One region of the Nitrospirillum karajorum genome, then DNA from elsewhere that is predicted to be linked to it. Evidence: predicted binding sites of a transcription regulator. Region 1 holds the regulator's gene; the other holds the start of a gene.

Region 1 (7,915 bases):
CGCGTCACCGACGCCGAGGCCCTGCTGCTGCATGCCAGCGGGCGTCCGGGCAAGCTGGAAATCACCCCGACCAAGCCCCTGACGACCCAGCGCGACCTGGCGCTGGCCTATTCCCCCGGCGTCGCGGTGCCCTGCCTGCGCATCCATGAGGACCCGGCCACCGCCTACGATTACACCGCCAAGGGCAACCTGGTGGCCGTCATTTCCAACGGTACCGCCGTGCTGGGCCTGGGTGACCTGGGCGCCTTGGCCTCCAAGCCGGTCATGGAAGGCAAGGCCGTGCTGTTCAAGCGCTTCGCCGACGTGGACGGCATCGACCTGGAGGTCGACACCCGCGACGTCGATGAATTCATCAATTCCGTGCGCTATCTGGGCCCCAGCTTCGGCGGCATCAACCTGGAAGACATCAAGGCGCCCGATTGCTTCATCATCGAGCAGCGCCTGCGCGAACTGATGGACATTCCCGTCTTCCACGACGACCAGCACGGCACCGCCATCATCGCCGCCGCCGGCCTGATCAACGCCCTGCACCTGACGGGCCGCAGCATGACCGACGCCCGCCTGGTGGTGAACGGCGCCGGTGCCGCCGCCATCGCCTGCGTGGAATTGATCAAGTCCATGGGCATGCCCCATGAGAACGTGACCCTGTGCGACACCAAGGGCGTCGTCTACCAGGGCCGGACCAACGGCATGAACCAGTGGAAATCGGCCCACGCCGTCACCACCGACGCCCGCACCCTGGCCGAGGCGGTCAAGGGCGCCGACGTGTTCTTGGGCTTGTCGGTCAAGGGCGCCCTGACGGCCGAGATGGTGGCCAGCATGGCGGCCAAGCCCATCATCTTCGCCATGGCCAACCCCGATCCGGAAATCACGCCGGAAGAGGTGAAGTCGGTGCGTGACGACGCCATCGTCGCCACCGGCCGGTCCGACTATCCCAACCAGGTCAACAACGTCCTGGGATTCCCCTACATTTTCCGCGGCGCCCTGGACGTTCGGGCCAGCACCATCAACGACGCCATGAAGATCGCGGCCGTGAATGCCTTGGCCGAGCTGGCGCGCGAGGACGTGCCGGACGAGGTGGACGCCGCCTATTCCGGCCGGCGCCTGCGCTATGGCCCGGAATACATCATCCCCGTGCCGTTCGACCCGCGCCTGATCGTGAAGGTGCCGGCGGCCGTGGCCCAGGCGGCCATGGACACCGGCGTGGCCAAGCGCCCCATCACGGACATGGAGGCCTATGGCCGCGCCCTGCGCCTGCGCCTGGACCCCACGGCCGACAGCCTGCAGCAGATCTTCGACAAGGTGAAGGCCAACCCGCGCCGCGTCGTCTTCGCCGAGGGCGAGGAGGAGCGGACCATCCGCGCCGCCCTGGCCTTCCGCTCCGCCGGCTACGGCACGCCCATCCTGATCGGCCGCGAGAAGGTGGTGGCGGAGCAGATGGCGGCCTTGGGCCTGCCCCAGGGCAGCGCGCCACTGGAGGTGCGTAACGCCCGTCTGTTCCAGTCCACGGAAAACCAGCGCTACACCGACTTCCTGTACAGCCGCCTGCAGCGCAAGGGCATGCTGCACCGCGACTGCCAGCGGCTGGTCAACCAGCATCGCAACGTCTTCGCCGCCTGCATGGTGGCGCTGGGCGACGCCGACGCGGTGGTCACGGGCCTGACCCGCGACTTCTTCACCTCGTATGAGGAGATCGGCCACGTCATCGACGCCCGTCCGGGCGCGCCGGCCTTCGGCCTGTCGGTGCTGGCGTTGCGCAAGCAGACGGTGTTCATCGCCGACACCACGGTGCATGAGCGCCCGACCGCCCAGCAGCTGGTCTGCATCGCCGAGGGGGCGGCCCGCACCGCCCGCCAGATGGGGCACGAGCCGCGCGTGGCCTTCCTGTCCTTCTCCAACTTCGGCCAGCCGATGCGGGAGCGGGCGCAGCATGTGCGCGACGCCGTGGCCCTGATGGACCAGCGGGGCGTCGACTTCGAGTATGAGGGCGAGATGTCGGTGGACGTGGCGCTGGACCACGATCTGATGAAGCGCCTGTACCCGTTCAGCCGCCTGTCGGGCCCGGCCAACGTGTTGATCATGCCGGCGCTGCACACCGCCAACATCGGCGCCAAGCTGTTGCAGAAGATGGGCGGCGGCACCCTGATCGGGCCGCTGCTGATCAACCTGGAGAAGCCGGCGCAGATCGTGCAGATGGGCGCCACGTCCAATGAGCTGCTGACGGCCGCCGTCATGGCGGCCCACGACAGCCTGTCCACCGCCTTGTAAGGGGATCGGCCGCACCGACAGTGTATCCAGTATACAAATGGCGCGGGTCCAGGCCCGCGCCAGCGCGCAAATAAAAGCGGGCCGCGGACAGATGGTCGCACCACCGGATGCCGCGGCCTTTTCTTATGAGACGCGGCCGGTGGTGGGCCGGGCCCGGAATTAAACTTCCATGACGTGGGTCCCGCGCGCATTTCTTGCGCTATGTTCGGGGCAATGACCGGGGCACTGGACAGCGTTGCGCGATTCTGACCTGGCCTGTTCGGCTGGCCTCGCGGGAAATGAGCATGGGTGGGTTAGGGAGATGAGTCGTTTGGAAGCGCGTCCCGATCGTTTCGTGGCCATCGCCGTGCTGATGCTGGCGCCGACGGGCGCCCTGCTGGCGGCGCTGGTTCTGTCCGGGCGTCTCCACCCCTTGCTGGCGCTGGGCGCCTTCGTCCTGGTGGCGGCCGTGACCGCCGTGGCCCGGCATCTGGTGCTGCGCGACAGCCGGCTGATCGCCGCCTATCTCGACCAGGTGCGCGACCGGCGCACGCCCCTACCGCCCCCCCTGGCCCGCACCCTGACGGGCGCCGCCCTGCTGGAAGACATCGCCCACCTGCACCAGAATTGGCTGCGCCACAGGGAGGAGATCGAACACCGGCTGGCCGCCGACGAGGCGGTGGTGGAAGCCCTGCACGACCCCCTGATGCTGGTCGACGCCAAGCGCAAGGTGGGGCGCGCCAACAGCGCCGCCCGCGCCCTGTTCGGCGATCGCATGCTGAACCGCGACCTGGCGGTCAGCGTGCGCAACCCCGACGTGCTGGCGGCGGTGGACGCCGTGCTGGCGGGAGGCGAAAGCCGGCGGGTGGAATTCACCCTGCCCCTGCCGGTGGAGCGGGTGTTGGAGGTGCGGGTCACCCCCTTCCAGCCCGCGGCGGAGGATGGCGCGGACGAACGCGAGATCACCGCCATCATCACCCTGCACGACATCACCGCCATCAAGCGGTCGGAACAGATGCGGGCTGACTTCGTCGCCAACGCCAGCCATGAGCTGCGCACCCCGCTGTCCACCCTGGTGGGCTTCATCGAAACCCTGCGCGGCCCAGCCCGCGACGACGCCGACGCGCGCGACCGCTTCCTGGCCATCATGCAGGAGCAGGCCGGCCGCATGTCGCGCCTGGTGATGGACCTTTTGTCCCTGTCGCGCATCGAGCTGGATGAGCACACCCACCCCACCGGAGAAACCAACGTCGCCCAGTTGGTGCAAAGCGTGGTCGCCATGCTGGAGCTGAAGGCGGCGGCCCGCAAGATCACCATCAAGGTGCACGGCGGCGAGGATCTGCCGCGCGTGCAGGGCGATGAGGACCAACTGACCCAGGTGTTCCAGAACCTGATCGACAACGCCATCAAGTATGGCCGGGAACAGACGGACGTGGTGGTGTCGCTGGAGCGGGCGGACGCGCCGCCGGCCACGGGCGCCACCGGCATCCGCGCCCGCCAGAAGTCACCTCAGAAAGTGGTCGGCATCAAGGTGTCGGTGACCGACAAGGGCGATGGCATCGCGCGCACGCACCTGCCCCGTCTGACGGAACGCTTTTACCGCGTGGACGCCGCCCGCAGCCGCGCCCTGGGCGGTACCGGCTTGGGGCTGGCCATCGTGAAGCACATCGTGAACCGCCATCGTGGGCGCCTGACCATCGACAGCGAAGTGGGCAAGGGCAGCACCTTCACCGTGCACCTGCCGGGCGTGGAGAAGCCCGCTGAGAAACTGGGCGAGAAGGGGGAAAAATCCCTCCCACAATCCGCCCCGAATCTGTCACACGAAGGCGGTCGCGGCGCGGCTTGAGCCCTGAGGCGGCGGCACATCGCCGGACACACCCTACGTTCGTATGGTATAAGCCCTTGAGCGCAGGGCATTTTTGACAGCGGAATCCGCCCCGTGCCATGTCACAAAACTGTCGCCTGTTTGTAGCAATTCCATAGCGACCTGTCGCTATGGTCCACCCTGCCCGACCGGCGACGTCCCGCCGGCCGCCGTTTTTCATGCCCCGGCCGGGACCGCCGGGGATGGGGTGGTAAGAGAATGCCCGCCGAACACACCGTCAAATCGTTCGAGCAACAGCTGCAGCGCCTGTCCAACCTGATCACCCAAATGGGGGGCGTGGCCGAAGCGCAGGTGGACGGTGCCGTGCAGGCGGTGGTGCGCCGGGATGTCGACCTGGCCGCCCGCGTGATGAAGGCGGACCTGCAGTTGGACGACTATGAGCGCGGGATCGAGCAGGAGGCCGTGCGCATGCTGGCCCTGCGCCAGCCCGTGGGCAGCGACCTGCGCGAGATCCTGGCCGCCCTGAAGATTTCCGCCGACCTGGAACGCACCGGCGACTACGCCGCCAACATCGCCAAGCGCAGCATGGCCCTGGCCAAGCTGCCCGCCGTGCGGCCCGTCAGCGCCATTCCGCGCATGGGCAAGCTGGTGGAAAGCATGCTGAAGGACGTGCTGGACGCCTATATCGATCGCGACGTGGGCAAGGCCATCGACGCCTGGAACCGCGACGAGGAGCTGGACGACCTGTACACCAGCCTCTTCCGCGAGGTCCTGACCTATATGATGGAGGACCCGCGTAACATCACCCCTTGCACCCACCTGCTGTTCATCGCCAAGAATTTGGAGCGGGCGGGCGACCACGCCACCAACATCGCGGAAAACATCCATTTCCTGGTGTTGGGCCAACCACTGACGTCCAGCCGCCCCAAGCATGACGAGTCCAGCTTTGTCGTCGGCCCCACGGCGGACGTCGACCTGCACGGCAGCGGCCTGCATGGGGCCGAGTCGCTGGATGACCTGTAAGTAGCGCCTGCGCCTGTACCGATTAGATTTCTCGACCCACCTGCCTCCGCCTGCGGACAGCCAGTTTTAGGGACACCCCATGAACGCCTCGTTGAAGCCCTTGGTCCTGATCGTCGAGGATGAAACCGACCTCGTCACGCTGCTGAGCTACAACCTGGAGAAAGAAGGCTTCCGGGTGCTGACCGCCAACGACGGTGAGGAGGCCCTGCTGCTGGCCGACGAGCAGGCGCCGCACCTGGTGCTGCTGGATTGGATGCTGCCGCTGATGAGCGGGCTGGAGGTCTGCCGCCAGATGCGCCGCAACCCCAAGACTCGCGAGATCCCCATCATCATGCTGACCGCCCGGGGCGAGGAGGCGGACAAGGTGCGCGGCCTCAATTCCGGCGCCGACGACTACATCTCCAAACCCTTCAGCCCAACCGAACTGGTGGCCCGCATCCGCGCCGTGCTGCGCCGGGCCGTCCCCTCCCTGGCGGAGGAACTGCTGCGCTACGGCGACATCAGCATGGACCTGGCCGCCCACCGGGTGCGCCGCAACAGCCGCGACATCCACCTGGGCCCGACGGAGTTCCGCCTGCTGCGCCACTTCATGCAGCACCCCGGCCGCGTCTTCTCGCGGGAGCAGTTGCTGGACATCGTCTGGGGCCACGACGTGTACGTGGAGCCGCGCACCGTGGACGTGCACATCCGCCGCCTGCGCAAGGCCCTGAACGAGGAGACGGAACTGGACATGATCCGCACCGTGCGGTCGGCCGGCTACGCCCTGGACATGAAGTCCGCTTGATATTTCCATATCGGCGGCCCGAGGGGATACCTCGTGCCGCTGGTCGGCCTCCGTATCATGCGGCGAGGGCGGCCGTCGCCAGGGTCGCGGCCTCGTCCTCCGTGGCGGCCACCTCCATCGCCACGCCGAAGGCCTTCACGGCGATGGCGGCTTGGACCTTGAAGGCAGCGCGTTGCGCCGCGTTCGGCTCCACCGTGATCACCGCGCGGCATAACGCCGCCAGGGTATCGCGGTTGCGCTTCAGCCACATACCGCGCAGGCGCCGGTCCTCATGCGCCTCCCCTTCCGGGGAATCGCGCATGATGATGACGAAGGGCACGCTCCGTTCCAACAGGGCATCCATTTCCCGTTCCCACTGCGGCGCGTAACCAGGCCGGGTGGTGCCGGGCCGGGTCGTCACCACGGGAAAGCGGCTGAGATCGTGTATCTCGAACAGGCTCATCCTCAATCTCCTTAAAACACATCCGCAAATAGCGCCGCAGCACCGACCTCCGAGAGGTGGATGGCGCGGGCCGCACGCACGCGCATCTCCGCCTCATATTCCCGCGCGGCCGCCGTGGGGGACGAGGTGCGGGACAGGCTGTCCGCCAGCACGGCGGCATCCCGCAGGGCGGTGTTGGCCCCCAGGCCACCGGCCGGGCTCATGGCGTGGATGGCATCGCCCAGGAAAGTCACCGCCGCCGCCGTCCAGTGGGGCCAGGTGCGGGCCAAGCGGGCGCTGCGCACCGGCAGCCGGGTTATGCCTTCCGGATCGGCATGCCGGAACAGACCGCGCAGGCTGGGATGCCAATCGCGCGCCAGATGCCGTGCCACCGCCGCCGGCACGGCATCTGGCAACGCCCCCATCATCCGCGAGCGCGGACCAATCAAGGCCCAGTAGAGATAGTCGGCCACGGGGGTCAGGCTGGTCGAAGCGCCCTCCGGGGCAAAGGCCGCAGGCGGAAACAGCATGGGCTCGATGATACCGGCATGGCCGTCGGCGAAGACCACGCTGGTGCCTGTACAGAGGTCGTCGCCCACCACCGCCCGCACCTGAGGCGTCAAAACGGTGCGGCCGTAGAGGCAGACCGCCCCCACATCCAGCGGCTCCGCCTGGGGCATCAACTGACGGCGCACGACGGAGTTGACACCGTCGGCGGCCACCACCAGGCCGGCGCGAACGGTGGTGCCATCAGCGAAGGCAATATGGGCGCGGCCGTCCGCCCCCACGGCCAGGCCCTGAAACGCGGCGCCGAAGCGCACCCGGTCCTCGATGCCCGAGAGCAAGATTTCCCGCAGCGTCTGACGATGGACGCAAAAGTCTCCCGCCGCCGCGCCACCCGCCGCGTTGTCCCGGCCTTGCGCATCGGGGGCCGCACTCCACACCGCCGGCGCGCGACCGGTCACCGGTGCCAGTTGGCCGTCCAGGAAGCGGCTGCGCGGGGCGGCCACGGCACAGGTGCGCCTGAACAGGTCATACAGGGACGGCGACAGGCACCGGGCCAAGGCATCAGCGCCATCCGCGTCGATGCGCACGCGATAGCCCTGGGACCGGCTGTCCACGGCCACGTCCCGCTCGTACACCACGCACGCGACACCGGCGCGCGTCAGTGCCTGCGCCAGGCACAGCCCCCCCAGGCCCGCCCCGATGATCGCCACCTGCGTCCCATTCATTCCGTCACCATCCGCCTAACTCCGCGCTGGAGTATCGATATCCCACCGAACGAGGCACTTGATAACGACAGTCGGACGAAAAATAATGCGGAGCGGCCAAACCGTCCGGCAGCAACCCCCCTTTACCTCAGGGAAAGCCATGCGTCCCGACAGCGATAGCAACCGCATGACCAAGGAAGCCTTCCTGGAGATGTGTGAGCGGGCGGACGGTCCGCCCGTCCTGACCTTCTGGGGCAGCCATTCGCGGGAGGATCGGGACCGCATGGGCACGAGGGAGATCGACTGGCACGCCCACCGCCGGGGACAGCTGTTCTGCATCGCCAGCGGCCTGATCCATGTGCGCACGGCACATGGATCCTGGATGCTGCCGCCCTTGCGCGCGG
Region 2 (7,915 bases), 610 kb from region 1:
GAAGACGGCGGCGCCCACGGCCAGGCCCATGGTGATGGTGTTGCCGATCTTGCGCCGCTTGTAGCGGCCCATGGCGAAGTTGGTGCCGGGGGGCGAGCCGGCGGGCGTGCCGGGGGACATATCGGTGATGGCCATGGATCAGGTCCCCGCCTTGCGGTTCATGCGCACCAGCATAAGCTTGGCCAGCGACAGCACGATGAAGGTGATGATGAACAGGACGAGGCCCAACGCGATCAGCGAGGAGGTGTAGGTGTCGCCCACCGCCTCGGTGAATTCATTGGCGATGGCGGCGGAGATGGTCGTGCCCGGCGCCAGCAGGGAGGAGGCGATGTGGTGCGAGTTGCCGATGACGAAGGTCACCGCCATGGTCTCGCCCAACGCGCGGCCCAGGCCCAGCATGATGCCGCCCACCAGGCCCACGCGGGTATAGGGGATGGTGATGTCCCGCACCACTTCCCAGGTCGTGGCGCCCAGGCCGTAGGCGCTTTCGCGCAGCATGGCGGGCATGGTCTCGAACACGTCGCGGGTGATGGAGGTGATGAAGGGCAGGATCATGATGGCCAGGATCAGGCCGGCCGTCAGGACGCCGATACCGTAGGGCGGGCCCTTGAACCAGGCGCCGATGCCCGGGACGTTGCCCAGGGTGTTGATCAGGAAGGGCTGCACGGTCCGCTGCAGGAAGGGCGCGAACACGAACAGGCCCCAGATGCCGTAGATGATGCTGGGGATGCCGGCCAGCAGTTCCACCGCGATGCCGATGGGGCGCTTGGCCCAGGCCGGGCACAGCTCCGTCAGGAAGATGGCGATGCCGAAGCTGACGGGCACGCCAACGAGCATGGCGATGACCGACGTGACCAGCGTGCCGTAGATGGGGGCCAGCGCGCCGAACTTCTCCGTCACCGGGTTCCAGATCTCGGTGGTGACGAAGCCGAAGCCGAAAGCCTTCAGGGCCGGCAGCGCGCCATGGATGAGGGAGATGATCACGCCGCCCAGGAGCGTCAGCACCAGGAGGGCGAAGAATAGGGTGGCGCTGCGAAACAGAAGGTCGTTGCGGCGCTGCGTGCGCGCCCGCGGACTTTCCGCGCTGATGTCCGATGCCTTTACCGCCATGTCCACCAAAGCACCCCTCCGGCCATAGGCCCTGCGATACTGAAAACGCGATGACCTAGAAACCCGGATGTCTGTGAAGGAAGCCGACAGAGAGGGAGAGGAGCCGTTGGCGACCCCTCTCCCGACCTCCGTCCCCCGGGGCTGACCCCGAGGGCGCATCCTTCTTACCCGAGTCCTGTTACTTCGACCAGACCGGCTTGCCGTCGGCGGTCTTGATCGTGGACCAGGACTTCTCGACCTGGGCGATCACCGCGGCCGGCATCGGCACGTAGTCCAGCTGCTCAGCGGCGGCCTGGCCGTTGTTGTAGGCCCAGTCGAAGAACTTCAGGGCCTCGGCGACAGCGGCGCCGTCCTGCGGCTGGCTGTAGACCAGGATGAAGCTGGCACCGGTGATCGGCCAGCTGTCGGCGCCCGGCTGGTCGACCAGCACCAGGTAGAAGCCCGGGGCGTTGGCCCAGTCGGCACCGGCGGCGGCGGCCTGGAAGGCCTTGATTTCCGGGCTGACGATCTTGCCTTCCTTGTTCTTCAGCTTGGTGAAGGTCAAGGTGTTCTGCTTGGCGTAGGCGTACTCGACATAGCCGATGGCGCCGTCGGTCAGCTTCACCATGTTGGCAACGCCTTCGTTGCCCTTGGCGCCCAGGCCGGCGGCCCACTGCACCGAGGTGTTGGCGCCGACGCGCTCGGAGAATTCCTTGTCTTCCTTGGACAGGTAGGTGGTCCACAGGAAGTTCGTGCCCGACCCGTCCGAACGGTACACCGGGACGATGGAGGTCTTGGGCAGGTTCAGGCCGGGGTTCAGCGCCTTGATGGCCGGGTCATCCCAGGAGGCGATCTGGCCCAGGTAAATCTTGGCGATGGTCGGACCGTCCAGCTGGATCTGGCCGGGGGCGATGCCCTTCACGTTGATGACCGGAACGACGCCGCCCATGATCATCGGGAACTGCTGCAGGCCCGCTTCCTTCAGATCTTCAGCCTTCAGGGGCATGTCCGAGGCGCCGAAGGTGACCGTCTTCGCCTTGATCTGCTTGATGCCGCCGCCGGAACCGATGGACTGGTAGTTCAGCCCCACGCCGGTCTTGGCCTTATAGGCCTCGGCCCACTTGGCGTAGATGGGGTACGGGAAGGTGGCGCCAGCGCCGCTGATGTCGGCAGCCTGGGCGGCGCCCACCATCATCACCGCGGCCGCGGCGGCAACCATGCCCTTCAGCAGGTTCTTCGGTTGAAAGTTCACGGGATTCCCCCACGGGTTGGAACGTCTTAGTCGACCATCTCGGGGCCCCGGCGGCCCGCCCAGGGGGTATGCCCCCGCGACCGCTCCTGATCCCGTCTCGACGGGCGGACCCTAAATTCCGGGTCCTGAACCTTTGGTGACGAGTATGTTACGGTTTTGTGAAACTGTGGGCCTATTGTCGCAGCCCACACCCCCGTTCATGCCCCGTACCCCGCCGCCGGCGCGCAACACCGCCGGTGGCGGGCGGGCGGTGCGGACCTCCGACGATTCTCAAATACTTTTCAAGCGTGCCTGTGCCGGCCTCCCCGCCGGATCTTTCTGGCCCGGCGGCCGGGCATTATCAGCCGGCGCAAGCAGGCACCCCGGTGCGCCCTATTCACAACACTATAGATGCAATGGAGGGGGGCCGGCTCTTTTTTCACCGGCCTTAGGCGCCCGCGGCTCTACTACGGTAGTCCGAAATTTGTTGCCCCGCCTTACTTTAAGCCCGCTAAAACACCCGACTCGGAACTGTTGCATCCCGGCCACAGGCGGCCCCTTTAATAAATCTGTCAACCTTCAGCAGTCTCGCTGTCATGCTATATTGCTACCGAGCGCTTCGTGAGGGCCGCGGCCCAAACGCTCCAAACGCGTGACGTCGGCCCCGAAACCGGGATTGGGCGGCATGCCGTAGACCGGATGATGGGAGAATCTAGGAAATGAACCTCAAGACCGTGTTGCTCGCTGGCACGGTGCTGGGCGTGGCTTTCGCCGCCGCCGGCGCCTCCGCTGCAGAAACCAAGAAGTCGAACGCCGCCTCCGCCACGGCCGCCGCGGCCGCCACCCCGCTGGCCACCCAGGCGCAGATCGACGCGCTGAACAAGCAGATCCAGGCGCTGCAGGCGCAGCTGCAGGCGATTGCGACCCAGACCGACGCCGCCAACAAGGCCGCCGCCGAGTCCAAGGCCGCCGCCGAGAAGGCCGCGACCTCCGCCACCGCCGCCACGGCGAACCTGCCCAGCATCACCTTCCCGAACGGCATCCCGACGTTCTCGTCCGCTGACAAGGCCTTCACCTTCCAGCCCGTCGGCCGCATCCACCTGGACTACGGCTACAACTTCCAGGACGCGAAGAACCCGGATAACCGTCAGGTCAAGGACATCACCGACGGCTTCAACTTCCGTCGCGCCTACATCGGCTTCGCCGGCAAGGCCTTCAACGACTTCACCTACAACGTTACGGCCGACTTCCCGGGCCGCTTCAACCAGTCCGGCCGTCTGCAGACCGCCCAGCTGTCCTACACCGGCTACAAGGGCTGGATCATCGACGTCGGCGCCATGCAGCCGGCCTTCACCTTCGAAGACAGCATCAGCTCCAACGACATCGGCCTGGTCGAGCGTCCCGGCATCAACAACGTCGTGACCGGCCTGATCGCCAGCGAAGGCCGCCTGTCGGCCGGCGTGCGCACCTTCGGCGATAACTATTTCGCCGACGTCTACCTGACCGGCGCCAACGTCAACACCAGCCCGTTCGGCAGCACCACGGTCCTGACCAGCACGACGGGTTCGACCGCCTCTGTCACTTCCAGCGCCGTCACTGGCGTGGCCGATGACCAGAAAGCCGCGTTCGCCCGCGCCGCCTTCCGCCCGATCAACGATGAGCACACCATCGTCCATGTCGGCGCCGATGTCGGTTACATGTACGCCCCGCCGCAGACGAACGGCGTGAACGCCGCCGGTTCGCATGTGCTGGCCCTGTCCGAACGTCCGGAAAACCGCTACGGCGGCCTGGGCGCTATCCTGAACACCGGCAACATCAACGCCAACAGCGTCGCCATCTACGGCGGTGAAGCCGCGGTGCGTTACGACAGCTTCTGGGCGCAGGGCGAAGGCTACCAGATCGACGTGACGCGTCGTAAGGTCCTGTCCACGGCCACCAACGACCCGAGCTTCTTCGGCTACTACGCCGAGGCCGGCTGGGTGCTGACGGGGCAGAAGCGCAACTACGTCGCCAACCAGGGCGCCTTCAGCGCCCCGACGGTGGACAAGCCGCTGAACCCGGGCGCCGGCCAGTGGGGCACCTGGGAAGCCGTGGCGCGCTACAGCTTCCTGAACCTGAACTCCGACACCTGGGCCACCAACACCGCCAACCGCGTGCGCGGCGGCCAGCAGGAAGTCTGGACCCTGGGCTTGAACTGGTACATGACCAGCAACGTCCGCTTCATGCTGGACTACCAGTTCATCGACCTGAAGAAGTACTCGTCCGCCACCAACAACACCCAGGTGGGCGACAACTGGCAGTCCCTGGGCGGCCGCGTCCAGTTCACGTTCTAAGGCTGGCCGTCCTTCCCCATGGGTCACCAAGGGCAAGGAGCGCCTGTTCAAGGGAAACCCCGCCGGTCCGCCGGCGGGGTTTTTCTTTGGCTGCGGCCCCCTGCCCCCCCCCGTCCGTTCTCCAGGCGGGAAATATCATCCCACCCGACGGTCGCGGAAAATTGTCATAGTTCGGTTATAGAAACGCTTATCAGTATCGGTGGCCCCCGGCGTCAGGGGTTGAGCAGCCAAGAGCCAGGATCAAGAGGACAAGTGCGATGGAAGAGGGGCGCGGCGGCATGAACCCGCAAGACCAGGGCGCGGCGCAGCCGGCACGGGACGAAACCCAAGAAGCCGCCATGGCTGCCGAACTGGCGGCCGAGGCCGAGGAACTGGCCGACATCGATCTTGGCGATGAGGGCAGCGACGACGGCGGCATGGATGACGGCGGGGAAGGCGTGGAGGACGAGCCCGGCCTGGACGGAGCGCCCGCGTCCGATGGTACCGCCCCGGCCAGTGGAAAGCGGGTCGCCTGCGGGGTCACCGGCAAGCTGCGCCCCAAGCGGGACCTGATCAGCCTGGACACCCTGCGCCCCAGCCTGGCCGTGCGCATCCGCCGCGACCATCCCGGCCTGCCGGCCGATGCCTTGGTCAGCCGCGGCGTGGTCGCCCGCTATCGCTCGTTGTATGTGGAAGAACTGCTGCAGCAGGAAAAGGGCGAGTTGACGGAGCTGGACCGCCAGGTGGCGGAGAGCATCGCCACCCACGAGACCCTGGCGGAGAACATCGAGGAAGGCTACGCCGAGGAGCGCACCTTGGGGGAGCGCATGTCCGATCATCTGGCCAGCTTCGGCGGCAGTTGGACCTTCATCCTCACCTTCGGCGCCTTCCTGATCGCCTGGATGATCTTCAGCGGCTTCGAGGGAGAGAAGTCGTTCGACCCCTATCCTTTCATCCTGCTGAACCTGATTCTCTCCTGTTTGGCCGCCATCCAGGCGCCCATCATCATGATGAGCCAGAAGCGGCAGGAGGCGAAGGATCGCCTGCGGTCGGAAAACGACTACCGGGTGAATCTTAAAGCTGAATTGGAAATACGTCATTTACACGAAAAAATTGACTATCTCATCCAGCGGCAGTGGAAACGGCTCACGGAAATCCAGCAGCTACAACTGGAAATTATGCAGGAAAAGCGCTACCGCCGTTGACCCGGCACCCCTTCCGAAACCCGTCAAGTCCTTTCCTGGCTAGCTACTGCGGGGTGAATACGCGAAAGGGCTAAAGCGACAGGACACAAGTGAGGGTTGTTTTATAATGCGAAAGGGCCAATATTAAACACTCCGAGCTAGTTGCAACTGCGTCGGAGGTTTGGATCATGGCCGCCCATGATGTTCTGGTGATCGACCCCAGTACCCTGTTCCGTCAGGGCTTGAGACAATTGCTGCCCGAGGATTTCCGCGTCGTCGCGGAAGCGCGGGATGTGGAGGCCGTTCGCGCTGAGCTGGCCGCGCCCACACCAAATGATACACCGGGGGGCAAGCCGACCGCCCGCGATGCCGTTACCCGGGAAATCTCCCTGGTCCTGTTCGACGTGACGGACGCGGCGGAGTTCAGGACGTCCGTCAGTCAATTGCACGCCGCGTTCCCGGAGGCCCGTCTGGTTTACCTGACCAACGGCTTCGACGCGTCGCGCCTGCGCATGGCGCTGGAGGCCGGGATCGACGGCTACCTGACCAAGGACCGCTCCTCCAACGCCCTGATCCAATCGCTGCATTTGGTCATGCTGGGGGAGAAGGTGTTCCCGTCCGATCTGGCGCTTCTGCTGACCCAGCAGAGCCAGGCCGGCACGGTCGGCACCACCGGTCCGCACAAGGGCCTGTCAATGCGCGAAACCCAAATCCTGCGCGCCCTGGTCAAGGGCGAGAGCAACAAGGTGATCGCCAACGGCCTGCACATCACCGAGGCGACGGTGAAGGTCCACCTGAAGAGCCTGCTGCGTAAGATCAACTGCAACAACCGCACCCAGGCGGCCATCTGGGCCCTGAACAACGGGCTGACCGAGGCGACCCCGACGGCGGGCGCCGCCTGACCTTCCTCGGCTCTCCTGACCGGGACGAAAATCGGCAGGATCAAGAAAAAGGCCGCTGTCCCAGGCAGGGGACGGCGGCCTTTTCTTTTGCTGCCCGTCACACCGGGCCATCACATCGGGCCATGGGGCCGGTTCAGGCGACAGCCGGCACCCGCTGGCGTCGCAGGGCCACGCCGAAGAAGATCACCCCGGCCAGGATGAGCAACGCCACCTGTCCACCGAAATAGGCGACGGGGGTCAGCCGGTCATACAGCTGGACATAGAGCCCGCCCACCATGTCGCCGGCGAAGACCGTCAGGTAGAACACGGCGGTGATGGAGGATTTCAGCCGGGCCGGCGCCTCCATGTAGGCCCATTGCAGGCCGATCATGCTGATGCACAGCTCACCGAAGCCCAGCACGATGTTGGAAATCAGCATGAACCAGATGCTGACAGGATGATCCTTGGTCGCCAGCAGGCCGGCCAGCGCCATGATCGCGATGGAGGCGGCGGTGATGCCGAAGCCTACGAACACCTTGGTGCGCGCTGGCGTCAGGGTGCCGCGACGCCGGTCCACGCCGCCCCAAAAGGCGTTGAAGATGGGGGTGAGCAGAATGATCATCAGGGGGTTGACCGCCTGCAGCTGATCCGGGGTCAGCTCGAAACCGAAGGGCCAGAAATTCAAGTCGATATAGTCGCGGGCGAAGAACACCCAGGTGGTGGCCGTCTGGTCATAGGCCATCCAGAACACCAGGATCATGGGGAAGGCCAGGAGCATGCGCACCAGGCGGGTCCGTTCCTCCGGCGTCATGCTGGAGGCGGGCTGGCCGGTCTTGGCGCGGGCCGCGGCCCGATCGGCCGCGTTTTCCTGCGGGTAGAAGCGCTTGCCGGCGGCGAACACCACCAGGGCCACCGTCATCAGGGCCGCCGGCAGCATCAGCGCCACCTGGTACCCCGCCTTGTCGCGCACCCAGGGCAGCGCATAGGAGGTGACGAAGCCGCCGATGTTGATGGCCACGTAGAAATAGCTGAAGGCCTTGTCCATCAGGGCTTCCTTGCCCTGTTCCTGGTACATGCGGGCCATCAGCGGGCTGACGTTGGGTTTGATGGCGCCGGCGCCCATGGCCAGCAGGGCGAGGCTGGCGTAGAGCATCCAGGGGCTGCTGGCGAAGCCCAGGACCACCTGCCCGAAGATGTAGGGAAACGAGAAGATGATGA

The links. Region 1 encodes PhoB, which activates phosphate uptake and scavenging genes when phosphate is short. Its sites were predicted from a motif close to TNTCATAAAACTGTCA; they were not measured.
Region 2: the regulator PhoB is predicted to act here: its motif matches at 2,490-2,505, upstream of pstS (phosphate ABC transporter substrate-binding protein PstS).

The regions. Positions count from the first base shown of each region.
Region 1 covers NZ_JAZBQB010000003.1:1,122,269-1,130,183, forward strand. Annotated here, with positions in the region: gene UCD39_RS18745 (NADP-dependent malic enzyme) at 1-2,268, shown strand, start outside; gene UCD39_RS18750 (ATP-binding protein) at 2,570-4,093, shown strand; gene phoU (phosphate signaling complex protein PhoU) at 4,331-5,095, shown strand; gene phoB (phosphate regulon transcriptional regulator PhoB) at 5,175-5,879, shown strand; gene UCD39_RS18765 (hypothetical protein) at 5,935-6,321, opposite strand; gene UCD39_RS18770 (FAD-dependent oxidoreductase) at 6,333-7,532, opposite strand; gene UCD39_RS18775 (AraC family transcriptional regulator) at 7,672-7,915, shown strand, end outside.
Region 2 covers NZ_JAZBQB010000003.1:1,733,486-1,741,400, reverse strand. Annotated here, with positions in the region: gene pstA (phosphate ABC transporter permease PstA) at 1-135, opposite strand, end outside; gene pstC (phosphate ABC transporter permease subunit PstC) at 139-1,110, opposite strand; gene pstS (phosphate ABC transporter substrate-binding protein PstS) at 1,289-2,341, opposite strand; gene UCD39_RS21735 (OprO/OprP family phosphate-selective porin) at 3,040-4,653, shown strand; gene UCD39_RS21730 (DUF1003 domain-containing protein) at 4,932-5,837, shown strand; gene UCD39_RS21725 (LuxR C-terminal-related transcriptional regulator) at 6,005-6,718, shown strand; gene UCD39_RS21720 (peptide MFS transporter) at 6,852-7,915, opposite strand, start outside.